4 regions of the Glutamicibacter sp. PAEs-4 genome follow, and region 1 is predicted to be linked to each of the others. Evidence: riboswitches for the same ligand, from Rfam matches in the RefSeq annotation. Region 1 holds a riboswitch; each other region holds the start of a gene.

Region 1 (7,174 bases):
GCAGCTGGCCGCGCACCCAGCGGCCTTCGGCATTGCGGACCATGGGGCGCACGCCCAAGCGGAAGCGCTTGTTGCGGGTTGGGTGCGGGATGGTCCCGGTCGGCATCCACTGCTGCTGCTGGGTGGCGTCCTTCGAATCGAAGAGCAGGAACTGCAGCGCCATCGGCACCACCGGATCGTGCTGCGAACCGAGCAGCCCGTCAGCCGGGCCCGGCTCGGACTCCTCGAACCATGAATCGATTTGCTTTGACCACACGGTGTCCGGCTTCTCTTCATGGACCGGCAGCGGGCGAGGCTGGGAGGCGATCTTATTGGAGGTAATGGCCAAAGCCGCGATATGAGAGCAGATGCCTGGCGCGTCGCAGGTGCACTCGCAGGATTCGATCTTCCACTCGCCACCCTCCAAGTGGACCTGGATCATCGGAGAGAATTCTTCGCCGGAATCGGTGACTGTGCCCTCGATCTGCCCGGTGTTCTCATCGAATTCCACGTCAACCACGGAATTTGCTTCTGCGGCCAGGTTCTTTCCATAGAAGAAAGGAACGTTGCCCAGAAAAGCCAGTAAATGGCGGGCGTCAATGGTTGGTGGAACAGATTCAGTCATCCTCTCATCGTTTCACGTTCCGGGCCGTCGCGAAAGTTGAAGGGCCCTTCTGTGAATAATCACTATCCATGACGTAGCGTTGACGCATGTCCCACGTGTGGCCCTACCTTCCAGCCCGAGCAGTGAACATCACCTCGCTCGTCGAATTCGACCGCCTCGCCGCTGAAGCGCTGGTTTCCCACCATGCCCACGGAAAAGGCTGGCGCGTGCACCGCGTGGATCTGCGCGAACGGGATACCGTGCTGAAATCGCTGGATCTTTCCGAAGCGCTGTTTATCGATTGCCAGTTTTCCGCCCAAGGCCAGCAGATCGTTCAGGCGACGGGCGGGCTGTGCATGAGCTCGGGGGCGCAGCTGCCGTTCGAGACCGGAGCCCGCGGCTTGTACACGGCAGAAGAGCTGTACTCGGGGATCTGGACGCAGACCTACCAGCAGGTGCCCGATGCCAAAATATATGCGTACTCCCAGCAGCATGCGGCGGCGAATGCCGACAGCGATCACAGTGCGCTGGCCCGGACCCTGCACGATCACCACATTGGCCATGCGCTGGTCTCGGAGGTGTATGAGGGTACGTTCAAGGACACTCCGATCATCGGGGTGATGGGCGGGCATGCGATGAACCGGGGCACCACGCAGTACGCGCAGGCCTTGGAGCTCGGGCGCATGATTACCCGTGCTGGCTACGCGGTGGCCACCGGGGGAGGGCCAGGAGCCATGGAAGCGGCCAATGCCGGTGCGTGGCTGGCCGACTATGGGGCAGATGACATCGCGACGGCCTTGCAGATGCTCGCCGAAGCGCCAGATGCGATCCACCAGCGCACCGGCTGGGCGAGAACCGCCCTGATGGTGAAGGAGCGTTTCCCCAGCAAGCGGCAGTCGCTGGGCGTGCCGACCTGGTTCTACGGCCATGAGCCGCCGAACCTGTTTGCCACCCGGATCGCCAAGTTCTTCACCAATTCCATTCGCGAGGCGATCCTGCTGGAGCAGTCCAACGGCGGGCTGGTCGTGCTGCCCGGGGCTGCCGGCACGGTCCAGGAAATCTTCCAGGATGCCTGCGAGAACTACTATGCCACCGGTGCCCGCGTGGTGCCGATGGTGCTGGTCGGCCGCGACTACTGGAGCCGGGATCTGCCCGCGTGGCCGCTGCTCCAGGCACTGGCCAAGGAACGCGTGATGGAGCAGAAGATCGCCCTGGTGGACACCGCCGAGGAAGCGCTGGCGTTCATCCAGTCCATGGAAACCCTGCGCCGTCGGACCCGGCCGGCAAAGGACAACTAGTCCGGGGCATCGAAAATGCCGGGACAGCCGAAGCTGTCCCGGCATTTTCGATGCCAAGCGGAGTATTAGCTGACGCTGACGTCGAAGATCAGGCCCAGGCAGTAGGTGACGGCCGCCGCGCCCCAGCCGATGGCCAGCTGGCGCAAGCCGCGCTTGAATGGGGAGGCTCCGGAGAGCAGGCCCACGATGCCGCCGGTGATCATCAGGGCGATGCCCACCAGCGCCACCGACACGATGATCGCGGCCAGCCCGGAGAGGCCGAAGATGTAGGGCAGGATCGGCACCACCGCGCCGGAAGCGAAGAGCAGGAATGAGGTGGTGGCCGCCCCGGTGGCCGAGCCCAGCTCCTGGTGCTCCTTCTCGAGCTCCTCGCCGCGGCCTTCCGGGTTCAGCGAGAAATCAGGGTTGCAGTCGCAGGTGAACAGGCCCATGCGTTCGGCGGCCCGGTGCTCGGCGTCCTCGTCGCTCATGCCGCGGGCCTTGTAGATCAGCACCAGCTCGTTGGCGTCCAGATCCAGGTTCGGGGCTGCGGTCAGTGTGACCTGGGTGGGCCGCGAGGCGGTCAGCAGCTCGCGCTGGGAACGCACCGAAACGTATTCGCCGGCCGCCATGGACAGCGCTCCGGCCAGCAAGCCGGCAATGCCGGAGAACAGCACGAAGGCCGAAGAAACGCCGGTGGCGCCGATGCCCATGATCAATGCCAGGTTGGATACCAGCCCGTCGTTGGCGCCGAAGACCGCGGCGCGGAAGTTGCCCGACAGCCGTGCGCGTCCTGCCGTGGCCAGGGCCCGGACGACTTCCTCGTGGACCTGCTCGTCGGCAGCCATCTGAGCCGTGGCGTCCTTGTCATTGCGGTAGGGGGAGCTGCTCTCGGAGCGCTGGGCCATGGCCAGCACGAACACCGACCCGAAGTGCAGGGCGAGGAAGCGCAGCATGGTGCGGCGCAGCGACGGTCGGACTTCCTTGGCATGCTCGCCGAGCATGGTGCGCCAGTGGGATTCGTGGCGCGCTTCGGCTTCGGCCAGGCCCAGCAGGATTTGCCGTTCCTGCCCGGACTTCTTTTCCGCCAGGGCGCGGTAGATGGCGCCCTCGGCGACTTCATCGGCGAGATACTTGCGCCATCGCTGGATCTGCGCTTTGGTTGGTTCGGCGACTGGGTGCTGTGGCATCTCGAAAAGGCTCTCCTGGAACGTGGGGTTTCCCATGGAAACCCGTGGATCGGCTCAGCTTTCCACTTTAGCCAGCGCCCCTGAACTTGGGAATTTGGCAAGGCTAAATGCATGGCGCCTGCCGGCCGGATTCCCGGCCGCCGGCACCACCAGCAGCAATTCTGAGGTGTCCGGGTCGAAGGCCGGACGGCGGGAGCAGCGCGCGATGAGGCGTTCGAGCTGGAGCGGGTCCGCAACGTAGCGGGTGCACCAGCGGCCCTCGGCGGTGAACTGCACCTGGCCGGTCTGGCGGTCGATGATGGGAAGAATCGGGACAGCCATGGATATCAACTCTCTGGCGAGCTCTTGCCCGTGCACCAGTTGATGCGCGGACCGCTTCTTCATCCGAACCACCCATGAACTTGGGGTTGGTGCGCGGCCAGTCGGAGCTTGGCGCCGCGTCTCGTGAAGCAACAATTCCGAGCGTACCGCCGCATGCGGCGCCAGATGAAGCCGTACTGCGTAATATGACTTCCGGTCAGTTCTCCGGGGCCAGGGAATCGGCCAGCTGCTGCAGCTTCTGGCGGTGTTCAGCCCACTGCGCCGTGGTGTAGCCGGGCAGCAAATCCAGCGTCGCGGTCCAGCCGGCACGGCCGTCGAGCTGCTCGCGGATGATATCCAGCTGCCCTGCATGCCGGGAGGTCTCGGCCAAGGCATGGATGAGCAGATGATCCAAGGTGGTATGCCCGGCCGGCCCCCACCACGGGACGTGCACTGCAGAATCCAGGGCCAAGGCGGCGATGCCTTCGTCCGCGAAGGCGATGGCCTTGCGGTACAGGCCGATCAGCTGCTGCCCGTCCATGTCCGCGGGCGGAAGGAAATCAGCGTCGGGATCATGAGGCGAGATGAACTCGCGGACATAGGCGTCGTTGGCCTCGCGCTGCAGGCAGGTGCCGAAATACTCGTATTCGTTGATCACCAGATGGTGCAGCACGCCCAGGATATGGGTGCCGGTAGGGGTGAGCGGGGTGCGGGCCAGCTGCTCGGCCAGGCCCTCGGCCTTGAAGATCGCATTCTCGCGTGCCTCGCCCAGATACCCGCAGAGCCTGTCCTTGGTGCTGTCCATGGACAGAGTCTAATGATCGCGGCCGGCCCGCGGTAGGGGACACCGCGTGTTTACCATTGGTAAACTTGCCCCGCAGGCGGTGAAGCCGCCGCGGATGCCGCTGCCGGACACGACGTTGATGGAGCCAAACGATGAAAACCTTGCCAGTTGAACCAACCGGTGCTGCGATCAACATCGGTGCGCGGCTGCGCGGGGTGCGGCAGACCCAGCGCATGACCATTGACCAGGTCGCAGAGCTCTCCGGGCTGACCAAGGGCTTTCTCTCGCGTGTGGAACGCGACCTGACCAGCCCCTCGGTGGCGACGCTGCTGCGCCTGTGCGAGGTGCTGGGCATCGAGGTCGGCACGCTTTTCGAAGTCCCGGAAACGAAACTGGTGCGCCTGGACCAGGCGCCGCGGGTTTCACTGGGCGGCGACGGGATCACCGAGCAGCTGGTGACCCCGCGCAGCGAAAAGCGGCTGCAGATGATCCGCGCCGAGATTGCGCCGAGGGGCACTGGCGAAGCGGAACTGTATTCGATGGATTGCGAGCTGGAAGTGCTGCACGTGATCGCCGGAGAATTCATCCTGATCCTGCCCGACCAGCGATTGGAGCTTGAGGCGGGCGACACCGTAACCTTCCCGGGCCGCGAGCCGCATAGCTGGCAGAACCCTTCCGATGAGCCGGCCGTGGTGACCTGGACGCTGATCCTCTCCTGAGCCCAACCCCTGCGCCCGCTGCGGCGGCACGCTCGGCGCGATGCGGCTGCGCGTTCGCTGGCGGGGTGGGCAACCGCGTATTCTAGGAACGATGCGTTGTTCCGGGCGCTCGGAACAATTGGCGATGGGAGAGGCGTGAAGACAGGCGAACCAACCGCGACGCAGGACCAGCTGCGCAGCATCAGCTGGTGGGCTTCGGTGCTTTTCGGCGTTCTTGTCGGCACCACCTTGACCTGGATCCGCACCCAGCGCAATTTCTTCTTCCTCGGCGCCGTGATTCTCGCTGTTGTCATCGTGACCATCGGCGTGCGGACAATTCGCCGGCGTGCCCGTTTCCCGCAGATGGCGCAGGCGCGCACCTCCTGGACCTATGCGCTGTGGACCGCCATCCTGCTCATCCTGGCCGGCCCGATCCAGCTGGTGTACGTGGCCGATGACCTTTCCGAGTTGACCATCAAGTCATTGGTGATGTCCGCGGGCTTCGCATTGGGCATCCATGAGGTCGATCGGGCGCTGGTGAATGCCAGCAAGAAGGGCTCTGAGGCGGCCTGAGCTCCCGGTTTGGATGAAATGGCCTGAAATGTAGTCAAAACATCCAATACGTTGTGGCGTGTTTGCGCATAGTGTGATCCTGATCATCTTTCCAGGAGGGAATGCCATGGCAGGAAACACCGCAAAGAACCACTCCGCAGAACCAAGACTCAAGAAGGTCCTGGGCCGCTGGGACGCCTTGGCCATAGGTGTTGGCGCGATGATCGGCTTTGGCTGGGTCGTGCTTACCGGCGACTGGATCACCACCGCCGGTCCGATAGGAGCCGCGCTGGCCATGCTGGTCGGCGGCGCGATCATGGCGGTCGTGGGCCTGACCTACGCCGAATTGGTTGCCGCCATGCCGAAAGCTGGAGGCGAGCACAACTATCTGCTGCGCGCCATGGGCGCCCGCTGGTCCTTTGCCGGTTCGTGGGCGATCGTCGGTGGCTATATCACGATCGTGGCTTTCGAAGCAGTGGCCCTGCCCAAATCCGTGCTCTACCTCTTCCCGGATCTTTCGCACATCAAATTATGGGAAATCGCCGGTTCCGAGGTCTACCTGACCTGGGCTCTGGTCGGTGTAGCCGGGGCGGTGGCGATCACCTGGATCAACATCCGCGGCATCAAGACCGCCGGTGTGGTGCAGACCTTCGTGGTGATCTTCCTCTTTGTCATCGGCGCCATGCTGCTTGCCGGTGCATTCAGCGGCGGCCAGAGCACGAACATGGAACCGTTCTTCGAGAACGGGGTTGCCGGCTTCTTCGGCGTGATGATCGTGGTGCCGTTCATGTTCGTCGGCTTCGACGTGATCCCGCAATCCGCCGAGGAATGCGACATCGCCCCGCGGAAAATCGGCAAGTACGTGGTGGTTTCGGTGCTCATCGCCACCGCCTGGTACGTGGGGATCATCCTGGCCACCTCCTCGGGAATGGGCGCTTCCGCACTCGCCGGATCCGAGCTGGCCACGGCTGACGCGATGGGGGCGCTGTTCAATTCCGGGATCATGGCCAAGGTGCTGATCGCCGGCGGCATCGCCGGGATCCTCACGTCGTGGAATTCCCTGCTGATGGGTGCGTCGCGGCTGATGTACGCGATGGCCAGCTCGGGAATGCTGCCGCGCTGGTTCGCCTACCTGCATCCGAAGTACCGCACCCCGAGCCACGCGCTGCTCTTCATTGGCGGGCTGTCGGTGCTGGCTCCATTCTTCGGCTCCGCCATGCTCGGCTGGCTGGTGGATTCCGGCTCGCCATCGATCGTGATTGCCTACCTGCTCGTGGGCGTGGCCTTCCTGATCCTGCGCCAGCGCGAACCGCAGATGCCGCGCCCGCTGCGCGTGGGCGGCGCGGGCAACGGCGGCAAGGTAATCGGCGTGCTGTCGGTGGTGTTCTGCGCCGGGCTGATCTCGCTGTACCTTCCGGGAATGCCGGCGGCCATCGCCTGGCAGCCGTGGCTGCTCTTCGCTGCATGGTGGGTGCTGGGCACGGGCTTCCTGCTACGGGTTCCCCGCGGGGTCGCCCCGGGCGAATTCGCCGAAGACGAGCTGCTGCAGAAGCTGAGCATCCGCCAGCAGGCCAAGCTCGGTGCCACCGGGCCGGATGCAGTGGCGGGGCGCCGCGCCGTTGCGCCGAACCCAAGCTCAACGCGGCTCAAGGGCTGAGGTCCGCTGCACCCGAAGCGCGCCGCGGGATCTGGTACTGCCAGATCCCGCGGCATGCTTATTTCTGCGTCCGGCGAAGTGCCAGCCATAGCGAGGCGGCGGCATCCGGGTCATCAAGGTCGATGCCAAGCAC
Region 2 (7,174 bases), 990 kb from region 1:
TGGCAGTGGTCTGCCCGGGCTTCGCGGTGAAGGAGATGTCCGAGAGCACCGGAGCCTCGGCCCCCGGGTATCCGAAGGTGACGTTCTTGAATTCCACGGTGCCCGGGGTGGGCAGCTCGATCTGCCTTTCGGCGGCGTCGAGCATGCTCGGCTCGCTGTCCAGCACCTCGGCAATGCGGTCGGCGGAAACCATGGCGCGCGGGACCATCATGGCCATGAAAGTGCCCATCATGACTGCCATGAGGATCTGCAGCAGGTACTGCAGGAACGCGGTCAACGCACCGACCTCCACGTCGCCGTTGTCCACGCGGTGACCACCGAACCAGAGCACGGCGGCGGTGGACAGGTGCAGGATCATGGTGATCGCCGGGAACATCAGCACGAACAGGTTGCCGACCTTCACGCCCAGGTCGGTCAGCTTCTGGTTGGCATCGGCATAGCGTTCGGTTTCATGCTCTTCGCGCACGAAGGCGCGCACCACGCGGATGCCGGTGATCTGCTCGCGCAGCACGCCGTTGATCCCGTCGATGCGGGTCTGCATGTCGCGGAACAACGGCATCAGCTTGATGACCAGCAGGCCGACGACAATGAGCACCAGCGGCACGGATACCCAGACGAGCCAGGACAGCCCCGGGTCTTCGCGGATCGCCATGATCACGCCGCCGATGGACATGATCGGCGCGGTGATCATGAAGTTCAGCGCCATCAGGGTGAGCATCTGGATCTGCTGCACGTCATTGGTGCCGCGGGTGATCAAGGTGGCGGCACCGAACTTGTTGACGTCCTGGGCGGAGAAGGTGGAGACCTTCTCGAAGACCGCCTGGCGGACATCGCGTCCGACGCTCATGGAGGTCTTGGCACCGAAGTAGACGGCGGCGACGGCGGTGGCCACCTGGATCAGGGCCACCACCAGCATCAGTCCGCCGGTGCGCCAGATGTAGTCGATATCGGCATTGACCACGCCGACATCGATGATCTTGGCGTTCAGGCTGGGAAGGTAGAGCGTAGCCATGGTGGTGGCCAGCTGCAATATGACTACTGCAACGATCCACCCGGCATAGGGTTTGGAGTGTTTCAAGATGAGCTTGAGAAGCATGTGGAAAATCCTCGCTGGCATCACGCTCTCCTGCATGCTGGGCCTTCGGATTAAGGGCAGCGTGATTGAAGAGCGATTGCCAGTCTAGCGCTCCGCTTGGACACTTAGTATCATCCTTCCGATTGATATTTGCCAACCAGTGGTTAACGCTCGATTAACCGCAAAATTCCGGGGATGGTGGCGTTAATCATAGATTATGGAATTAACGCCAAGCGGCTTGGTTTCCGGCGGATTTTCATCCACCGGAAACCTAGCCCCGGTTACGCCTGCACGCTGCAGGGAACCTCGCTGGCGCAGTTCCCTCGGATGTACTTGGACAGGGCCACGGACGGGCGTTCGAAGCCCAGCAGCCGCGGGAATTCCGCCCAGGCTTCGGGCACCAGCTGCACAATGTGCTCAGGGCGCGTCCGCTCTTCCATGATGCTTCGGCCAGTGATCGGGTCCTTGCCGGTCACGCGCAGATAAGTCTGGCCAGCCTGCGGGTTTTTGGCGGTGATCCCGAGCAGTTCCAGCCGTCGCCCAAGGAGTTCTTGGTCCCCGACATTTCTGCAGAGCCGGCGGGCATGGTCCAGCGCGGCTTTCAGCCCTGCGTTGACAGCCCAGTACAGTTCCGGGGTGAATCCGGCGGCAATCCAGCGGGCCACGTATTCGTGGATGTGGGGAAGATTCAGGCACAGCAGTCCACCTCGCTGCTTCTCGGCTTCGAAGGCCAGGAATCCCCCTGACTGGAGGGTGCTCGATCCCGCGTGGAAGGGATAGTCCAGCAGCACGCTGTGCCACTTCCGCTCGCTGTCGGTTCCTTGCGTATTCCCTGTTGTGTATTCATGTTCGGCGCCCATGGCATCCTCGCGTTCGTTCCAGGCGGCGCAGCATCCTGAAGGATCAGCACCACCGATCGACTTGCCCGGGATGGCTTCCCGGACCGGCTCTTCCCCTGGGGCACCCCGCTCGATGAGGAGGGTTGCCACGCGGCTAGCCAGGTACTTAGCGCCGCGATTCCGTGAGCTTGGTTCGATAGTACTGGGCACCACCGACAGTTCGGCTTGGGCCGGTGCGCAGCACCGGCCCAGCAAGCGATTCGATCAGTTCCCGATTGGCGGCGGCGCCACCTCGTCGTGCTTGGTCCTCTCGCTGTCCTTCTGCTTCTCCGAAGGAACGGTCACGATGATTGCGGCGATCGCGATGACCACCATCAGCACGTTGAACAACAGGCCGATGGCGCCACCGAAGCGCAACGCCACATTGTCCTGCCGGCCAATGAACAGGCCCCAGGACTGGATCAGTGCCGGATCCATGGCCTGTCCAGCCACATACAGGGCCGCGGAGATGGCCACGCCGATGGCGTTGCCCAGTGACGAGGCCATCTTGTAGATGCCGGATGCCGAGCCCACCTCGCTGTCGGGAACATTGGACAGCGCCGCGTCGGTGGACGGCGTGGCATAGAAGCCCAGGCCGATGCCGAACAGCGTGAACCCGATAACGGAGAGCAAGATGTACTGGTCGATATACAGGAAAGTCATCGAGCACATCAGGATGCCCACACCGGTGAACATCGATCCCCAGAGCATCGGCTTCTTCGGCCCGAAGCGCTGCAGCAGCTTCTCACCCACGCGGATCGTGGCAAGGATGGCCACCAGATAGCCCAAGGTCAGTAGGCCGGACTGCAGCGAGGACATCCCGGCCGCCACCTGGACCAGGCCCAGCGAGACAATCAGCGTGCCGGCCGCGCCATTGAGCAGGAAGTTGGACAGCGTGGCGCCGGTGAAGGTGCCGTTGGAGAACAGCTTCAGGTTCACGAAGGGATTGCGGCTGCGCACCTCGATCTGCAAGAACAGCAGCCCGGTGACCACGAAGATCGCCACGAGCGCGATGCCTCCCAGGCTCAGCCAGCCGATATTCGGACCCTGGGAAATGTAGACGTTGATGGAGACCAGCATGAGGATGAAGACGATGAGGCCGGTGTAGTCGAAGCGGCGCTCGGCTGCCGGATCCTGCTCGGCCTTGGATTCCGGGGTGCCCTTGAGCAGGAAGAGCGCCAGCACCGAGAGCACGATGGAGATCCAGAGGATGGAACGCCAGCCCAGGAAGCTGGTGGCCATCAGCCCGCCGAACAGTGCGCAGAACCCGGAACCGCCCCAGGAGCCGATGGACCAGTAGGACAGGGCCCGCTGGCGGTCCTTGCCCTCGTAATAGGTCTTCACCAGGGCCATGGACGCGGGCATGATGCAGGCGGCGGACAGGCCCTGGACCACGCGGCCGCCCAGCAGCATGGCGCTGGTCAGCCCGCCCAGGTTCTCCGGGGTCACGGCGATCAGCAGCGAGCCGGCGATGGAAAGCCAGATGCCCAGGTAAAGGACTTTCGCCCGGCCCATCCGGTCGGCCAGCCCGCCGGCGACCACGATGAAGATGCCGGAGAACAGCGAGGTGATGGACACCGCCAGATTGGCCAGCGTTTCTTCGACGCCCAGCTGGCCGCGGATCCCGGGAATGACGTTCAGCAGGGTCTGGGCGAAAAGCCAGAAGTTGATGACTGCCAGGACGATGCCCAGCAGCCATTTGTCGGTGGGCTGCTAGGTAGTGGCGCCCGTGGTCGGTGCTGCGGACATCGTCTGCTCCCTACTCTTGTGCTCCGGTGCCCAGGTAGGCCAGTGCGGCCACCACCTGGGTGCTGGTTGCTGTTTGAAGGGTTGGGTGGATCACCGGTGCGAAGAACGGCGAGTGGTTGGCCGGGATATCGGAGGCGACGGTTCCCGCGGCCACCGCATCCTTGTATTTCTGCGGATCCATGCAGCCCACCGTCCAGTAGGCATAGGGAATGCCGAAGGCATCCGGAATGGTGCTGAAGTCCTCCGAGGCGGTGGCCGGGTCTGCATGGTAGACCTGTCCCTCGGGGAAATGGGCTTCGAAAGCCGCGGTGATCTTGGCGTTGGCCGTCTCGTCATTGCTGGTGAGCGGGAACTGGTCGTAGAACTCGAACTCCGGTTCCTTGGGCGAGCCGGCAGCCTGGCATTCGCCGCGCACAATCCGGTGGATGGAATCGATGACGCGCTGGCGGATGGCTGGCTCGTAGGTGCGGATATTCAGCAGCAGCTGAGCGCGGTCCGGGATGATGTTCGCGGTGGTGCCCGCGGTCAGCGACCCGACGGTGAGCACCGCGAAGTGCCCGGGCTGGGTTTCGCGGGAAACCACTGTCTGCAGCTTGAGCACAATGGAGGAGGCCAGCACCACAGGGTCCATCGAGTTGTGCGGCATCGAGCCATGGGCTCCGCGTCCATGCACAGTGATCCGAAGGCAATCCCCGGCAGAGAGAATCGGCCCGGCGGTGGTCCCGATCACCCCGGCTTCTGCAGGCATCACATGTTGCGCCAAGGCCACCTGGGGCTTGGGAATCTTGTCCACCAGCCCGTCTTCCACCATCGCCTTGGCGCCGGCCGCGGTTTCCTCGGCCGGCTGGAACAGGGCGATGTAGGTGCCGGACCAGGCTTCCTTGTTTCCGGCGAGGTACTTTGCCGCACCGAGCAGGGTGGCCATGTGCATGTCGTGGCCGCAGGCGTGCATGGCGCCCGGAACCTCGGAGGAATACTCCAGCCCGGTGTCCTCGGTGACCGGCAGCGCGTCCATGTCGGCGCGGGCCAAGACCACCGGGCCCTCGCCATTGCGCAGGACCCCAACGATTCCGGTGCCGCCGATCAGCTGGACTTCATAGCCAAGATCTTCGAGTTCCTCGCAGATCCGCGCCGAGGTTTCATGCTCCTTCAGCCCCAGCTCGGGATTGCGGTGGAAATGCTTGTAGAGCTCTTCTTGCCATGACAGCTGTTCCTCGATCGAAGCGGTGATTTCCTGTGCAGTGCCCACTGGGTCCCCCTCTTTTCGCGCCGAGCTGCGGTTAGCCGACATGGCCCAGCTGGCTCCGGTGATTTCAATCTATCCCCCGGCTGGCCAAGCAGTCCAACAACCGGTTTAATGCAATATTCGGCAAATTCGGCGAGCGCCGGCGGTGCTAGCGGTCCTGCTCGGTGCAGATGCAGAACCTGTTGCCCTGCCGATCCGTCGCCACGGTGAAGCTGGGCGCGTATTGGCTATCAAGTTCCGTGCTTTCGCTGTCCAGCGCTTCGAGTACCGGCTGGCTTTCGGAGAACGGGACCCACACATCCAGGTGCAGCCGGTTAGGGTTGGGATCTTCTGTTTTCTGGAACCAGATGGCAGGCAACCGGTGGTTCGGGTCGGCCAGGCTGCCGTCCTCCTGCTGCTGGTATCCCAGGCCGGCGGCCCACTGCGCGGCGACCTGCTGCGGGTCGGCTGTATCGATGCCGATTTCCACCGTGCGGATCAGTTCCGGACGGGAGGTGGCGCCAAGTGCGCGGGCCTGTTCGGAGATCCTGCTTGCCAGGGCGATATCCCGGGTGGTCACCCGCCCTCCGGCGTCATGGGAAGTAGTGGTGACGAAGACGCGGTTGTAGCGCCAGTCCACGTCCGGGTGGTGGTTGTCCATTTCGGCGGCCCCGGCAATATCGCTGAAGAGCTCGATGGCGGATGCCGCTGTTTTGGTCTGGAAAACGGCGGCTATGCCGCCGGGGATTTCCCGCCAATGCGGCAGGTCCTCAAGATAGTCGCTGATCTGCTGGTCACTGAGTATGTCGTTGCTGCTCATGCGTATCTCCTCCTTCAAAACACGATGGCACCGGTGCCGCTCCAGCTCAAGGAGATTTCCTGAATGCACAGGTTTCCATCAGTGCCAGCGATCTGGATGTCTCCTGTGAACTGATGCGCCACCTGTCCGTACTCGGGCGGGACGGCCTAGCCTCGATGGCAAAGCGCAAGGAGGCCAGAATTCCATGCTGAACATCTTCCAAGCCGAGATCAATGATTCGACGTTGGATGACATCAAATCTGCGCATAGCAATCGCAAGCGCCGGCGGCTGCGCCGTGCCGCATTCCTGGCGGTTGCAGCCATCGTCGTGGCTGCCTTGCTCGGCCTGTTCGCCCAGGAGAAGAGCGTGGTGAAGGACGGCGACAGCTTCACGGCCGAAGTGCAGCTCCCCACCGTGATCAGAGCCGGAAATGAAATCGAGCTGAGGATTGAAATCACCGCTGCCGAGCCGTTGCCCGAGACCATCACCCTGGAGCTGAACGAGGACTACCTGATGCTCTTCGAGGACTTCTCGGCCTTTCCCGAACCCGAGTCCGTAGCAAGCGGCGCAGGTGGCACCATCCAATTCGAGGTGGCCCCGGTGCCAGGGTCCAGGCAAATGGTCGCCACGCTCACCGGCCGCGCCTCGGATCAGTGGTCCCCGAGCAGCGGCGGGGTGCTGGGCATCGAGGTGAATGGCAATACAACGGAACTAGAGATCAGAACCTGGAGGATCCCCTGATGGATATCGTCATCCGCGCTGCCGTCGCGTTCATCATCCTGTGGCTGGCCACCCGCGCCGCGGGACGGTCCACCCTCGGCGAGCTCAGTTCATTCGAGCTGGTGCTCTTCGTGGTGCTGGGCGATTTGGTGCAGCAAGGCATCACCATGGAAGACCGTTCGCTGGTCGGCAGCTTGCTGGCTGCCTTTACCATGATCGTGCTCGCGGCAATCCTGAACTATGCAAATATGCGATGGCCCAAGCTGGGCAAGCTGATGCAGGGCCGGCCCATTGTGCTGGTGCGCGACGGGGTGCTTGACCGCAAGGCGCTGCATGCTGAGCGCATCGGCCTGGATGAGTTGAGCATGCTGGCCCGCCAAGCAGGCATCGAGAACTACAGCAGCATCCGGCTGGCGATACTGGAAGCCAGTGGCAAGATCTCCTTCTTCACCCAGGAAGCCCAGTCCCGATCCTGAGCGCAGTTGCCAGAAATGCGAGAAAGCGAGCGGTGCCAACCAGATAGGTTGGCACCGCTCGCTTTGTGCGCTCGGTCCGCTATTGCTCTTCCGGGATCTCACGCTGATCGGGCAGGTTGGCGCTGCGCTCGGCATCCAGCCCGAGGTCCTCAAACTCTTCGGGTTCATCGAGCTGCGTGTCATCGACAGCGCGTTCCTCGTCCAGCGGTTCGACCAGCGTGGTTTCGGGATTCAGCAGCAGCGGGTCCTCG
Region 3 (7,174 bases), 320 kb from region 1:
CCCTGGATGAGCACCGCGGCCACCGGGGCGACCACGAAGCAGGCGATGAGCACGACGGCCAGCGACCATGCGGGGCGGCCGCCGGCCATCAGCAGCCGGCGGCGAGGCGCCCTGGACCCGGGACGGGCCAGGGTCTCGGGCAGGCTCACTTGTAGCCTGCCTCCGCGAGCAGTTCGATGGCCTCGGCGTTCAGGTCGCCGTAGGCGGCCGCATTCAGCGGCATCCGCTTGAACTCTCCGAACTCGGCGATCAGCGGCTCCGGCTTGACCTCGGGTTTGACCGGGAACTCGTGGTTGCCGTCGACGAAGGAGTTCTGCCCGGTGGTGGCCAGCCACTCGATCAGCTGGCGGGCCTGCTCCGGGTTGTCAGAGTTGGCGACCACCCCGGCGCCGGAGATGTTCACGTGCGTCCCGGCGCCCTGCTGGCTGGCCCAGTACAGCTTCACGTTCAGGTCCGGGTTCTCGGCCAGGGTGCGGGCCAGGTAGTAGTGGTTGTTGATGCCCACGTCGCAGGCCCCGGCGTCGATGGCCTCCAGCAACAGGATGTCGTTGCCCATGATCTGCACGTCGTTGGCCACCCAGCCCTTGACGATCTCAAGAGCCTTGTCGCGGCCGTGCAGGTCGATCAGGCTGGCGACCAGCGACTGGGTGTAGGAGGAGGTCGCGTCGCGCATGCACAACCGACCCTTCCACTGCTTGTCGGCCAGCCCGGCATAGCTGTCGGCCGGATCGAAGTCCGCCGGGTCGACGTTGTCCGGGTTGTAGGTCAGGGTGCGCGCCCGCATGGCCAGGCCGAACCAGCGGCCCTCGGCGTCGCGCAGGTCCTCGGGCACGGCCTGCTCCAAGGTGGCCGAGTCCACCGAGGCCAGCACGTTCTGGCGGGCCGCGTTCCACAGGTTGCCGGCGTCCACGGTCATGAACACGTCCGCCGGGGAGTTCTCGCCCTCGGCCTTGATGCGCTCGAGCAGCTCCGCGTCATCCCCGGAGATGAACTCGACGGTGATGCCGGTCTGGTCCTGGAAGTCGCCGAACGCGCCCTCCAGATCGTAATGACGGGCGGAGTAGATCTGCAGGTCTGCCGGGGCCTGGCCGATGCCCATGACCCCGCAGCCGGTCAATGCCATGGTTGGCACGGCCAGGGCGGCCAGGGCGGCAAGCAGTTTGGGGCGGGGCATGGGGCTCTCCTCGGGACACGATGCGAATGATGTCGAACAAGGGTAGCCTAACCGAACCAGTTAGGGAGTGTAAATCATGGCGTAATCTCTTCGATCCCCGTCATTTCGGGAATTTCCGCAGCATCGGCGAGGGATCGACGGCGGTCCGCTACCGGCCTGCGCCACGGGATGGCGTTGCGGATTGCCGCTCGTGCACGACGGTGATCTGTGCGGAAAAAGTCCGGCCGAAGTCGCAAACGTGGCGGCAAGCTCGCCGCGGGTCCGCCGGAAGGCGCTGGACGGCCGGTTTGGGCGCTGCATGAACGGCCGGGCACCGCCTCCGATTGTGACGGGCCTCATGGCCGGGCGAAGGCCGCCGGGCCGGGCGCCGGGGCATGACGGGAGCCGATCCGCGACCCGTCACGCCCCGCCCGGACATCGTGCGCCCAGCGAACTCACTTGATTGGTTCGCCGGCCGGATCCAGCACCCACCACACGTCCTTCACGCCCTGGCCGGTGGTGTCCCCGGCCTGCTTGTCGGAGGCGAAGTAGTACAGCGGCCAGCCGTTCAGGGTCAGCTGCGGCTGCCCGTCGTTGCCGGTGATGGTACCGACCTCGCCGGTGACGCCCTCCAGCTCGACGTCCTCGCCGTGCACCGGAGGCCAGGCGGTCAGGCACTCATCGGTGCAGGCCGAGGTGTCCGCGCCCTGGGTGTCCTTGTCGAACTGGTAGACGGTCATGCCCTTGCCGTCCACCACGATCTGGCCCAGCTCGGTTTCCGCGGTCGACAGCGAGGTGACCCCCTCCGCCGCCATCGAGCTGCTGGCCGAGGGCGCGTCGTACCCGCCGGCGGGAGCCGATTCCTCGGTCGTGGTGCCGCCGCCGTTCGCGCAGCCAGCCAGCAGCAGAGCCAGTGCGGCCGCGGCGGCCAGCTTCGTTGTCATGATTCGGGTCTTCATCGGGTCAGTCCTTTCTCGCGTGACCGCACGGTGCGGTTCACGCTTAACACGAGACTCCGATCACAAAGGTTCACCGATCTTCCTAAGATTTTGGCACCGGGGCGCGCAGGACCTCCTCGCCCGACTGCGTCTGCACCAGGATTTCGGAGATCTGGTCCATGGCCAGGGAGGTGGCCGCCTCCAGGGTGATCTCACGGCCGGGCACCGCCTTCCAGGTGGACACCTGCATGGTGGCACCCGCTGTGTCGGTCACCAACAGCGCGTAGGACCACGGTTCGTTCTCGTCCCCGAAGGAGTAGCCCTGCGGATAATCGCAGTTCACCTTCAGCCGCGTGCCCCAGGCGACCTGGTCCATGCCCACCTGCGCGGTCATCGGTTGTCCCGACACCGGCTGCAGGCTGAGCAGCATGGCCGGGGCCTGCGGGCGCAGTGACAGCGGGACGCCGATGGCCAGCACCAGCGCCAGGCCCGCCGCCGCGGCAAGCGCGAAGATCCTGGTGGTGCGCCGCCGGCGCCGGGCCAGGTGACGCTCGCGGGTCTTGCGCAGCAGGTCCAGGGGCGGCTGGGGAGTCGAGTCCTGTTCCGCGGGCGGGTGCGGGGCACGGGAGAGCAGCCCGGGCAGGGCACCGAGCTCGGCCACGGACTGCCGGCAGCGCTCGCAGTCCTGCAGGTGCGCCTCGAACCGGCGCCGGTCGGCCGGGCTGAGCGAACCGAGCACGTAGGCCGCATCCCACTCGAAAACCTCGTCGTGCTCGCTCATCGCGTGACCCCCCGTTCCTGCAATGCCAATTTCAAGGCCCGCATCCCATAATGCAGGCGGGACTTGACCGTCCCTTCCGCGATGTCCAGTTCCGCGGCGATGTCGTGGGTGCTGCGCGCCCCATAGTAGGCCAGCACCACGACCTGCCGGTGCGCCTGGCTGAGCGTGGCCAGGGCATCACGTATGAGAATCTCGTCGAACACCCGCTCGGCGTGGTCGCCCGCCGGGTTCTCCGGCAGCAGGTCGCTGGACTTCTCGTGTCGCGACCTGGCGCTGCGGGCCTGGTCGATGACGAGGTTGCGGGCCACCGTGAACAACCAGCCGCGCACCGCCTCGGCTCGTTCGCGCAGCAGGTCCGGCGAATTCCAGGCGCGCAACAGCGTTTCCTGGACGATGTCCTCGGCCTGGTAGGTGTCCCGCGTGAGCGAGTAGACGTAACGCCACAAATCCGCCGCGTGCAGCTCGTGCATGTGGCGCAGCGTCGCTGCGTCCCGATCCTCCACGAATCCCCTTTGGTTTGCGGCCGTGCCGGCCGACAGCTTTTCCATGTACCTGTCACGGTACAGCCTGGCAAATGGTTCAACGGGCCCGGAAGGCGTGCCGCCGGCGCATCGTTTCCGCACTCCGGCGTCGGACCGTGCGGGCAGATCGGACCCGCCGGCCGGCGTCGGGCATTATGATCGCGGACTCACCATCCGTCAAGGAAAATTCGGTTCCGGCGTCACGCTCGCGTCATGTGACCGGATGTTACGCGACTTCCATGGTGTTCAGGCGCCCCAGTAAGTCCCCGGATGACTTTGTGACGAGCTCATGAAGACATGCTTGGTCACATGTCGGGAGCGGCCGCACACTGAAATTGCCCGCAAAACACCGGGCACCACACCATCCAGAGCGACCGAGAGACCTGGCTCGATGACGTCGCAGCAACCACCCCGCGGGGGATCGGTGCTAAGGCCAGGACCGATGGAGATTGCTAGATTTCGCAACGGTCCATGGGTGGGACTATCCGTCCCGCCCGTCCGCCCCTGGCGGAGCTGGGCCTGCTTTCGGCGTGATCCTCGGGCACTACCGAGAGGAACACAGAAAACATGCGGCCAACACGATTCGCATTGAAAGCCACCGCACTGATCGCCGCCCTGGGCCTGTCGCTGACCGCCTGCGGCGGGAACAGCGCGGCCACCCCGGCAAATGAGTCCCCGGCCGCCGCCGGCGAGCCGGTCGAGGGCGGCAGCTTCGTCTACGCCGAAGTCACCCCGATCAACAACTGGCAGACCCAGGCGGCCCGCTTCTACGAGAAGGCCAACGTGCTGAACTCGGTGCTTGACCGGCTGACCTACTTCGATGTCGAGTCGGGCAAGCTTGTGGGCTGGATCGCCAGCGACTTCAGCTCCAACGAGGCCAAGACCGAATACACCTTCACCATCCGTGACGGGGTGACCTTCTCCAACGGCACGCCGCTGGACGCCAAGGCCGTCAAGGCCAACCTCGACGCACTGGGCCTGGGCATCAAGAAGGCCCAGATCCAGCCGAACGTGGACTTCGGCGCCTACGAGTCCTCCGAGGTCGTGGGCGAAAACCAGGTCAAGGTCACGCTCAAGCGCCCGGATGCGAACTTCCTGCGTGCCACCTCGTCGGTCACCGCCGGGCTCGTTGCCCCGGAAACGCTGAAGCTGGACAACGCCGGGCAGTCCTCGATCGCGCAGATCGTCGGCTCCGGCCCGTTCGTCTTCGAATCGGAGAAGCCGGACGAGGAAGTGGTCTTCTCCGCCCGTGAGGACTACGCCTGGGCCCCGGAAACCGCCGAGAACCAGGGCGCGGCCTACCTCGACGAACTGGTGGTGAAGTACCTGCCGGAGGTCGCGCACCGTGCCGGGGCCGCCCAGTCCGGCCAGGTTGACCTGGTCCGCGGGCTGCAGCCGGTCGACGAGGCCGCGCTGGCCGCCGGCGGCGGCCAGGTGCTGGCCGCGCAGGGCGTGGACCTGACCGCCAACCACGCGGCGGTGCGCATCGGATCGGGCAAGCTGGCCGACGTCAAGGTGCGCAAGGCGCTGCAGATCGGCATCGACCGCCAGGCCCTGAAGGACACCGTGCTCTCGGACAGCTATGTGATCTCGGGGTCGATCCTCAACCGCCAGGCACCGGGCTTCGTGGACCTGTCCGCCGAGCTGGCCTACGACCCCGAAACCGCCAAGCAGCTGCTGGACGAGGCCGGTTGGGTTCCCGGCGCCGACGGGATCCGCGAGAAGGACGGCAAGAAGCTGGAAATCACCGTGTCCACCTCCAACAACTCGGTGGTCATCAAGCCGGCCTTCGAGCTGATCGAGCAGCAGTGGCGCGAACTGGGCGTGAAGCTGGTCAACCGCGCGGCCGACAACACCTTCCTGGCCACCGCGCTGGTCGATGACAAGGTCGAGTTCTTCGGCACCCGCCAGTTCGCCTACGGGGGACTGGGCCCCGTGTACGGCCCGGCCAACAACTCCCAGACCCTGAACGCCGACAAGGAGCTGAACGAACTGTTCCTGCGTGAGCAGTCCGCCACCACCGAGGCCGAGCACCTGAAGCTCATCGAGCAGGAGCAGCGGGCCCTGGTGCTGGACAAGGCGCTGACCCTGGTGCTCTGGGACGAGGTCCAGGTCTACGGCGCCAACGCGAACGCCCACGTCGAATTCACCTCCGGCACCGCCCCGATCTTCCAGGGCGCCTGGAAGTCCAACGGCTGATCGGAGCAAAGCGACATGGGCGGATACATTCTCAAGCGCATCGGCCAGGCCCTGCTGGTGATCTGGCTGGCCTACACCGCGATCTTCCTGGCGGTGCAGGCGTTGCCGAATGACCCGGTGACCATCTTCCTGTCCACCGACGCGGCCGCCGACCCGGCGACCATCGAGCGGATGAAGGCCTACTACGGTTACGACCAGCCGCTGCACCTGCAGTACCTGGCCCAGCTGGCCGGGCTGCTGCGCGGGGACTTCGGCTACTCGCTGTCCTCCGGTTCGCAGGTCATCACCCGCATCGGCGAGGTGATTGGCTCCACCCTGGTGCTCGCCGGCAGCGCGTTCGCGCTGGCCGTGGTGCTGGCCGTGGCGCTAGTCGCCGCGGCCACCCTGGCCCGGGGCGCCGGGCTGCGCCGGGCGCTGCTGAACCTGCCGCCGCTGTTCATCTCCATCCCGGTGTTCTGGCTGGCCCTGGTGCTGCTGCAGCTGCTGGCGGTCCAGCTGGGCGTGATGTCGCTGTTCCCGGATGGCTCCTTCATGTCCCTGGCCCTGCCGATCCTGGTGCTGGCCATTCACCTCAGCGCCCCGATCGCCCAGGTCCTGCTCAAGAGCGTGCAGGACATCCAAGCCCAGCCGTTTATCGACGTGCTGCGCGCCAAGGGGGCGGGGGAGGGATGGATCTTCTTCCGGCACACCCTGAAGAACGCGGCTCCCGCCGCCCTGTCGATCGCCGGGATCACCATCGGCACCCTGCTGGCCGGCTCGGTCATCACCGAGACCGTGTTCGCGCGGGCCGGGCTCGGGCAGCTGGTGCTGCAGGCGGTCACCGTGCAGGACATCCCGCTGGTCCAGGGGCTGGTGCTGCTCACCGCGGCCGCCTTCACCCTGGTGAACCTGCTGGTGGACCTGCTCCACCCGCAACTGGATCCGCGCATCATCAACGCCAGCGCCGGCTCGCCGCGGGCGCTGGCCGCCTAGGAAGGGCAAGGACATGAGTGTACTGACCGAGCATGCCGTCGCACCGGCCGGGCAGCAGCCGACCGAGCCGGGCGAAGCCGCACCGGCGCCGCGCCGCCGCGGCACGGTCCTGGCCTGGCTGGCCAACTGGTGGATGCTGATCCCGCTGGCCTTCCTGTTCACCTGGGCCCTGGCCCCGGGCCTGTTCACCGGCCAGGATCCGATCACCGGCATCCCGGCGCAGAAGTTCTCCGCGCCGAGCCTGGCCCACCCGTTCGGCACCGACCACCTGGGCCGCGACGTCTACGCCCGGGTGGTGCACGGCACCAGCCAGACCCTGATGACCGCCGGGCTGGCCTGCCTGGTCGGCTCGGTGGCCGGCAGCCTGCTGGGGCTGGCCGCCGCCACCGCGGGGCGGTTCGCCGACAGCGTGGCCATGCGCCTGGTGGATGTGCTGCTGGCCGTGCCGGCCTTCCTGATCGCGCTGATCCTGGTGACCGCCACCGAACCGGGGCCGCTGTCCCTGGGCATCGGCGTGGGCATCGCCTCGATCGCGGTGTTCGCCCGGCTGGTGCGCACCGAGGTGCTGCGGGTGCGCTCGCGTGACTTCGTCCAGGCCGCGCTGATGAGC
Region 4 (7,174 bases), 660 kb from region 1:
GTCTTCAAGCGCCTGGGCGCGCAGAACATTCTTCTGCACCTTACCAGTGGAGGTGCGCGGCAGATCCTGCGGGAAGACGATGGTGCGCGGCACCTTGAATCCGGCCAGCTTTTCGCGGGCGAAGCCAATCAGGGTTTCGGCATCCAGGGTGGATCCGCTGGTGCGGATGACATAAGCCACCGGGCGCTCGCCCCATTTCTCGTCGGCGACGCCGATGACTGCAAGGTCCAGCACTTCTGGGTGCGATGCGAGGGCCTGTTCCACCTCGATGGTGGAGATGTTCTCGCCGCCGGAAATGATGATGTCCTTGGCCCGGTCGCGCACCTGGATGTAGCCGTCCGGGTGCATGACGCCGAGGTCGCCGGTGTGGAACCAGCCGCCATGGAAAGCTTGGGCGGTGGCGGCGTCGTCGCGGTAGTAGCCGATCATGACGTTATTGCCGCGCAGCACGATTTCGCCCATGGTCTGCCCGTCCGCCGGGACATCGTCCATGTTCTCGTCGACAATGCGCGCGGACTCGGCGGTGATCATGCCAACGCCCTGGCGGGCGAGCTTCGCTGCCCGGGCCGGCCCATCGAGCTCATCCCACTCATCCTGGTATTCGCACACCGTGTACGGCCCATAGACTTCGGTCAGGCCGTACACGTGGACTACTTCGATGCCCAGATTCTGCAGCTTGGAGATGATGGCCGGGGATGGCGGAGCGCCAGCGGTGGTGATCCGCAATGGCGCATCAAGCTGGTGGGCGCGGGTGGAGTCGGCGATGATGGAGCAAACGGTCGGGGCGCCGCACAGGTGCGTGGTCCCCAGATTCTCGATGGCGTCCCAGACCGCATCCTCGCGCACGCCGCGCAGGCACAGGTGGGTTCCTCCTGCTGCGGTAACGGCCCATGGGGTGCACCATCCATTGCAGTGGAACATCGGCAGGGTCCACAGGTAGCGGGTCTTGGCGGTGAAGCCCTGGTGGTGCGCTTCGCCCAAGGAATTCAGGTAGCTGCCGCGGTGCGAGTAGAGCACGCCCTTCGGCTTGCCGGTGGTGCCTGACGTGTAGTTGAGGGTGATCGGCGCCCGCTCGTCGGCTATGGCATAGGGAAGCTTCTCATCCGAGGCTTCTGCGAGCAGCTCGTCCAAGGTGGCGTCCACTTGCACTTCGGGACGCGGTCCGGAGTACTGGTCATCGGTGATTTCGATGAGCGCCTCCAGCGTCGGGTTCTCCCGGCGCAGGGTCTTCGTATTCTCCAGCAGCTCGGTGTCGGCAAGCATCAGCTTGGTAGCCGAATGATCAATGATGTACTGCAGCTCGTGGGCCGAAAGGCGGGTATTCAGGGCAATGAGGACGCCGCCAGCCAGCGGTACGGCGTAATGCGCCATGAGCATTTCGGGAGTATTCGGTGCCAGCACGGCCACGCGGTCGCCCGGTTCAATGCGCGCCTTCAGCGCCTGGGCAAAGCGGTGCACGCGTGCTTCGAGTTCCGCGTAGGTGTAGCTGCGAGTTCCATGGATGACGGCGGTCTTCTTCGGATAGGCCTCGGTTGTGCGCTCAAGGAAACGCAGCGGGGTCAGTTCTGAATGGTTTGCACGGGTCATGACCATGGGGTGACGTCCTTTGTTCTCTGTTACTGTTCCGCTGCAGCCGGGTTCGCCGGCTCGGAATATGGAGTGGATCACACTGATTCATATCGTGGCATGAAACTGCAGTTCTGTCTACGAAACGAAGTTTCATTTCGTTGAATGGATGCATTGCAGCGCCGAATGCACAGCAGTGGCGCTGGCATGCAGGAAAGGACTGCAAGTCTTCCCCTAGACCAGGATGCATGCCATTCTCTAAGCATGACACCTGTCCGCACTCCTGCTGCCCAGAGCCTGCAAGCTGCGCTCGGCGCCGGTGTGGATCCACTGGGTTACGCCCGGCAATTGCTGCCCTTGCATCGCGCCTGGTCCGAGGGCGCGCGCATCCGGAGCGAGGTGCGTCCGGTCATTGCGCGCTCCTGGAAGCGGGCTCCGGGCCGCGGTGGAGAATCCAGGTTGCTACCGGAGGACGAGCTGGCTGCTCGCCGGCGGGGCAACCAGGAAATGTCGATTCTCGGCCAACTGCTGGGCGACCGGCTCCTGCCCCTGGCAGGGCAGGCAGAAAACCAGCTGGTCATCACCGACGGGGAAGGCTACATCCTCTCGGTGCGCGGCCCGCGCGCCGTGCGCCGGCAAAGTGACGGTATCGGCTTCATTCCTGGAGCGCGCTGGCGGGAGGCGGATGTGGGAACCAATGGCATCGGCACGGTTATGGTCGACCGGATTCCCATTCAGGTCTTCGGCCCGGAGCATGCCCGCGAGGAGCAGCATGCCTGGGTGTGCACCTCGGCGCCGATCGTCAACCCGGCCACCGGCGCCTTGGCGGCCACGGTGACTCTGGCTGGGTCCTTCCGTACCGCGCATCCGCACACCCTCGCGCTGGTTTCCGCGACCGCGCGGGAGGCCGAGGGTGAGCTACTGCGGCTGCACCAGCTGGAGCTGGACGAGCTGCGCAGTGCCGTGGATGGCCCGGGCGGACGCTACGTGCTGGTGGATGGGCATCTTGCCGTGGCCGCCAGCCGAGGATTCGACTGCCCGGCACGCCTCCCTGTGCCTGGGGGGCTGCAGGAGGGCAACGTCTGGGTACGCGGTCTGGGCGCCATGCACGCCGCACCGATCCCCGGGGGATGGTTACTGCGTCCCGTTGCGGAGCGGGTAGTGCTGGAACTGTGCTCCGGCCCGGTGCCTAAGGTGGTGATCAGCGTGGGCTCGGAACGCACCGAAGTGCCCCTGGGGTGGCGGCATTGGCAGATCCTGGAGCTTCTAGCCCGTCGGCACCAGGGTGTCGATGCGGACGGGCTCGCTGAGCTGTGGCCTAGGCCCGTGAGTGCGGTGACGGTGCGCGCCGAGGTGTCACGGCTGCGTGCCAAGCTCGGCGGAATCATCGCCGCGCGCCCATACCGGCTGACCGTGCCGGTGGTCTTCTCCTGCTGACATCACGCAACCTTTTGCAACCCTTTCTTCTTGTGATCCACGTCATAATCTGGATTCCACGCGGCAGGGCACCTGACGCACCAATTAGACGGTTCCAGAAAGAAATGAAGTGATGACGATGGCCGAGAACTCCCCGGAAACCCAGGCACGATCATGGCTGGCGAAGCTGCAGCAGGCGTTGTCGGCCAGTGATTCCGCCGCCGCAGTGCAAATGTTCGGCGAGGAATCCTACTGGCGCGACCTGACCTCGCTGACTTGGAACCTGCATACCGCGGAGGGGCGCGACGGCATCCAGTCCATGCTGCTGGGCATCGATGCCGGGGCCTGGCCGCGCAACCTGCAGGTGACCAGCGCCACGGAAGCCGAGGGCGTCATCGAGGCCTGGTTCACCTTCGAGAACGATGCGGTGCAGGGCAAGGGCCTGTTCCGGTTGCGCGACGGGTTGGGCTGGACAATGCTGTCCACCGCGCAAGGACTGCGCGACTTCCCCGAGCCTTCCGGGGCGCGCCGCGAATTGGGGGCGGACCACGGGGCGGACATGGTCTCGGAGAACTGGCTGGACCGGCGGAAGAAGGCCCAGGAATCCTTGGGAATCACTGAGCAGCCCTATGTCCTGGTCATCGGCGGCGGCCAGGGCGGCATCGGCCTGGGTGCGCGGCTGAAGCGCATGGGCGTGCCCGCGCTGATCATCGACAAGCATCCCAAGCCCGGCGACCAGTGGCGTTCGCGCTACCACTCCCTGGCCCTGCACGACCCGGTCTGGTATGACCACATGCCGTATATCGAGTTCCCCGACCACTGGCCGGTGTTCACCCCGAAGGACAAGATGGGGGACTGGCTGGAGTGCTACACAAAGCTCATGGAGCTGGACTACTGGTCCCTGACTGAGGCGGTGGGCGCACGCAAGGACTCCGAAGGCGAGGGCTGGATCGTCGACGTCATCCGCGAAGGCCAGCCGCTGACCCTGCGCCCCACCCATCTGGTCCTGGCCACCGGCATGTCAGGCATCCCGAACCTGCCGCAGTACCCGGGGCAGGACATCTTCGCCGGCGAGCAGAACCACTCTTCGACCCATCCTGGCGGCGAGGCCTACCGGGGCAAGAACGTGGTGGTGATCGGGTCGAACAATTCAGCTCACGACATCTGCGCCGACCTGGTGAACAACAGAGCGAAGCCGGTCATGGTGCAGCGCTCCAGCACCCATATCGTGCGTTCCGAATCGCTGATGAAGACCGTGCTCGGCCCGCTGTACTCGGAGGAGGCGCTGGCCAACGGGATCGACCACAATACCGCGGACTTGATCTTCGCCTCGATCCCGTACAAGGTTCTGCCCGAGTTCCACAAGCCGGCCTTCGCCCAGATCCGCGAGGATGACGCTCAGTTCTACCAGTCGCTGACCGATGCCGGGTTCGATCTGGACTTCGGGGACGACGACTCGGGCCTGTTCCTGAAGTACCTGCGCCGCGGTTCGGGCTACTACATCAACATCGGCGCCTCGGAGCTGGTGGCCGATGGTTCCATCGCCCTTGCCAAGGGAGAAGTCTCGCACCTGACCGAGCATTCCGTGGTACTGGCCGACGGCACCGAGCTGCCCGCCGATGCGGTGGTCTACGCGACCGGTTACGGCTCCATGAATGGCTGGGCCGCGCAGCTGATATCCCAGGAGGTCGCCGACGAGGTGGGCAAGTGCTGGGGACTGGGGTCGGGCACCACCAAGGATCCCGGACCGTGGGAGGGGGAGCTGCGCAACATGTGGAAGCCGACCAGGGTCAAGAACCTGTGGTTCCACGGCGGCAACCTGCACCAGTCGCGCCACTACTCCAAGTACCTCGGGCTGCAGCTCAAGGCCCGCTACGAGGGGCTGGACACCCCGGTGTACGCACTCGCCGAAAGCTTCCACCGGCTCTGAAGCGCGGAAGTACCTGGGGTTTCCCGGCCCTCCTGGACCGTGATTGGTCCGGGCGGGCCGAGGCTCGTTGCCAACCGGCAGAACAGGTACTGGGGGCCGAACCGGGCAGGGATTCCGTTGCAAGCCGGTTCCTCAGCATTAAGGCGAACAGGACATGATGTGTGGCGAACAAATGAACGATTGCGACCAGAAATGACCGCAGTTCACCGAATGAATACCGGAGTATTTCGATTTAAGAAGTGAATTGTTTGACGCTGCTTCGTAATCACCCATATTGTTTTAAGCAGAATCAAGAGCATCAGCTATAAGCCCTGGCTTGCTGATCGGCAACCCTCTCAACGGTAGTGGGGTGCTCCAGGTGAGGATTCGGTTCCACGCAAAAACGTGCTGGAACAAGTACCGCACACGGCGCGGAACTCCAACTCTGGCGGCTTCGAGAAGCAAGAAGCTCCGGCGTGCGGACTACTGCGCGGTGGGCAAGACCCGAAGGAATCGAGCCATGTCATTGAATCTTGAACTTGACCCGTTGACCCTGCGCAAGGTTTTCGCTCAGCATCCGTCAGGCGTAGCCGCCCTCTGTGCAGAACTGGATGGCGAGAAGACCGGCATTGTGGCTTCGTCATTTACCGTGGGTGTTTCCCTCGAGCCAGCACTGGTGATGTTCGCCGTGCAGAAATCATCGAATACGTGGCCAAAACTGCGCAACGCTGGCCGCATCGGCGTTTCGGTGCTCAGCGAACGCAATGAAGGAGTGTGTGCTCAGATCGCGTCGAAGAACGGCGACCGATTCCGCGGGATCGACACCTATTCCTCGGAGCAGGGCGCACTGTTCATTAACGAGTCCACGCTGTGGCTGGAAACCTCGATTTACAACGAGGTCGAAGCGGGGGATCACTGGGTGATCTTGATGGAAGTCCACGGGCACCGCATCTCGAAGCACTCACCGCAGATCTTCCACGATTCGCGCTTCCATTCACTGCCGGTTCCCGAGCTCGTCTAAGCCCTTCTGAACTTCCAAAGCTTCGGCCAGATCAACGTATTGATCTGGCCGAAGCTTTTTTGATTTCGAGGCCTGCGGAATCACTTTATCCTTGCGCCAATCTGAAAACTAGGCGCGATGCCTCTTGATCTCCGGGCGCACCGGCAGCAACCCTGGACTACATGCAGCCCATGCACTGCGGGCAAGTTCGACGTGTAATCGCACTTCCACTGCAGCTGATTGCGGAGGGAAATCGGCGGCAGTGCGCCAAGAGCCCAGTTACGGCTTCAAATTCACGCAACGCCACGTCGGCGACATCAAGTTATCCACGGCCCTGAGCGGTGAAATTCTTGTCGGTTGTGAACTACTTCGGGCTCGGAGCCCTGATAGCGAACATTAATCCGTGGTGACTAAGGGTTTTGCAAAATTAACAGTATCCACAGTGTTATCCACAAAACTGTGGATGAAGTGTGGGGAAATGTGAACAAAGGAGCAAAAACCCCGGAAACTGGGCGATTGTGGGTGTTGATAACCTTGATGTGGTTGGCGTGACCTTCAATGAATTAACTTTCTTTCCACAAGTGTGAAAATGCAAACAGCCTAGTCAATAGGTGTTACCGGTGTGTAGAGTGGGGTAATCCACAGGGTTCTCCCCAGACTGTGAACAGGGGAGTCCACAGGTAGGGGTGTGTTATCCACATATTCTGTGGATAATGAAGTTTACGCCTGTTAATAACAGCCCTAGTGTTGGCTTCGGGAGAGAAATATCCACAGGCGCTTTACAGCTAAAAGTCCGTATCGACTGACATGATGAAGCGTTGCCATGAGGGCAAGGAGAATTTTCCCAGCGGGTCAATAGGGGATGGAAGTGTCTGCAATGAGTGCTGAGCCGGTTTACGAAGGACGGGAATCCGACGCAGGGCGCAAGCCGCCACAGGATATCGAGGCCGAAATGTCGGTGCTCGGCGGCATGATGCTTTCCAAGGATGCGATTGCCGACGTCGTTGAATCCATCCGCGGCACCGACTTCTACCGTCCCTCCCACGAATCCATCTACGAGGCAATCGTTGACCTCTACGGCCGCGGCGAGCCAGCCGATGCGGTCACCGTAGCCGACTTGCTGACCAAGCGCGGCGAAATCTCGCGCGTGGGTGGCGCTGCCTACCTGCACAACCTCATCCAGCAGGTTCCCACTGCGGCGAATGCCGGGTACTACGCAGAAATCGTGCGCGAACGCGCAGTGCTGCGCCGGCTGGTTGACGCCGGTACGCGCATCGTCCAGA

The links. A riboswitch is a leader RNA that binds a small molecule or an ion and turns the genes downstream of it on or off. The one in region 1 is predicted to bind S-adenosylmethionine.
Region 2: another riboswitch for S-adenosylmethionine. It lies ahead of ACR9WD_RS14730 (hypothetical protein); the one in region 1 lies ahead of ACR9WD_RS02925 (hypothetical protein).
Region 3: another riboswitch for S-adenosylmethionine. It lies ahead of ACR9WD_RS01410 (ABC transporter substrate-binding protein); the one in region 1 lies ahead of ACR9WD_RS02925 (hypothetical protein).
Region 4: another riboswitch for S-adenosylmethionine. It lies ahead of ACR9WD_RS16240 (flavin reductase family protein); the one in region 1 lies ahead of ACR9WD_RS02925 (hypothetical protein).

The regions. Positions count from the first base shown of each region.
Region 1 covers NZ_CP195017.1:608,784-615,957, forward strand. Annotated here, with positions in the region: gene ACR9WD_RS02910 (SNF2-related protein) at 1-604, opposite strand, end outside; gene ACR9WD_RS02915 (LOG family protein) at 691-1,881, shown strand; gene ACR9WD_RS02920 (VIT1/CCC1 transporter family protein) at 1,947-3,050, opposite strand; gene ACR9WD_RS02925 (hypothetical protein) at 3,105-3,371, opposite strand; SAM riboswitch class IV at 3,387-3,500, opposite strand; gene ACR9WD_RS02930 (DinB family protein) at 3,568-4,155, opposite strand; gene ACR9WD_RS02935 (cupin domain-containing protein) at 4,287-4,853, shown strand; gene ACR9WD_RS02940 (hypothetical protein) at 4,989-5,405, shown strand; gene ACR9WD_RS02945 (APC family permease) at 5,512-7,041, shown strand; gene ACR9WD_RS02950 (PucR family transcriptional regulator) at 7,100-7,174, opposite strand, start outside.
Region 2 covers NZ_CP195017.1:3,125,798-3,132,971, forward strand. Annotated here, with positions in the region: gene ACR9WD_RS14725 (ABC transporter ATP-binding protein) at 1-1,096, opposite strand, end outside; gene ACR9WD_RS14730 (hypothetical protein) at 1,357-1,935, opposite strand; SAM riboswitch class IV at 1,990-2,102, opposite strand; gene ACR9WD_RS14735 (MFS transporter) at 2,179-3,648, opposite strand; gene ACR9WD_RS14740 (M20 family metallopeptidase) at 3,713-4,951, opposite strand; gene ACR9WD_RS14745 (4a-hydroxytetrahydrobiopterin dehydratase) at 5,097-5,747, opposite strand; gene ACR9WD_RS14750 (hypothetical protein) at 5,932-6,468, shown strand; gene ACR9WD_RS14755 (DUF421 domain-containing protein) at 6,468-6,923, shown strand; gene ACR9WD_RS14760 (hypothetical protein) at 7,003-7,174, opposite strand, start outside.
Region 3 covers NZ_CP195017.1:285,111-292,284, forward strand. Annotated here, with positions in the region: gene ACR9WD_RS01385 (ABC transporter permease) at 1-149, opposite strand, end outside; gene ACR9WD_RS01390 (extracellular solute-binding protein) at 146-1,174, opposite strand; gene ACR9WD_RS01395 (COG4315 family predicted lipoprotein) at 1,609-2,112, opposite strand; gene ACR9WD_RS01400 (anti-sigma factor family protein) at 2,195-2,872, opposite strand; gene ACR9WD_RS01405 (sigma-70 family RNA polymerase sigma factor) at 2,869-3,420, opposite strand; SAM riboswitch class I at 3,752-3,842, shown strand; gene ACR9WD_RS01410 (ABC transporter substrate-binding protein) at 3,961-5,592, shown strand; gene ACR9WD_RS01415 (ABC transporter permease) at 5,608-6,564, shown strand; gene ACR9WD_RS01420 (ABC transporter permease) at 6,578-7,174, shown strand, end outside.
Region 4 covers NZ_CP195017.1:3,446,043-3,453,216, reverse strand. Annotated here, with positions in the region: gene ACR9WD_RS16255 (AMP-binding protein) at 1-1,593, opposite strand, end outside; gene ACR9WD_RS16250 (helix-turn-helix domain-containing protein) at 1,831-3,003, shown strand; gene ACR9WD_RS16245 (NAD(P)-binding domain-containing protein) at 3,116-4,912, shown strand; SAM riboswitch class IV at 5,200-5,317, shown strand; gene ACR9WD_RS16240 (flavin reductase family protein) at 5,412-5,912, shown strand; gene dnaB (replicative DNA helicase) at 6,769-7,174, shown strand, end outside.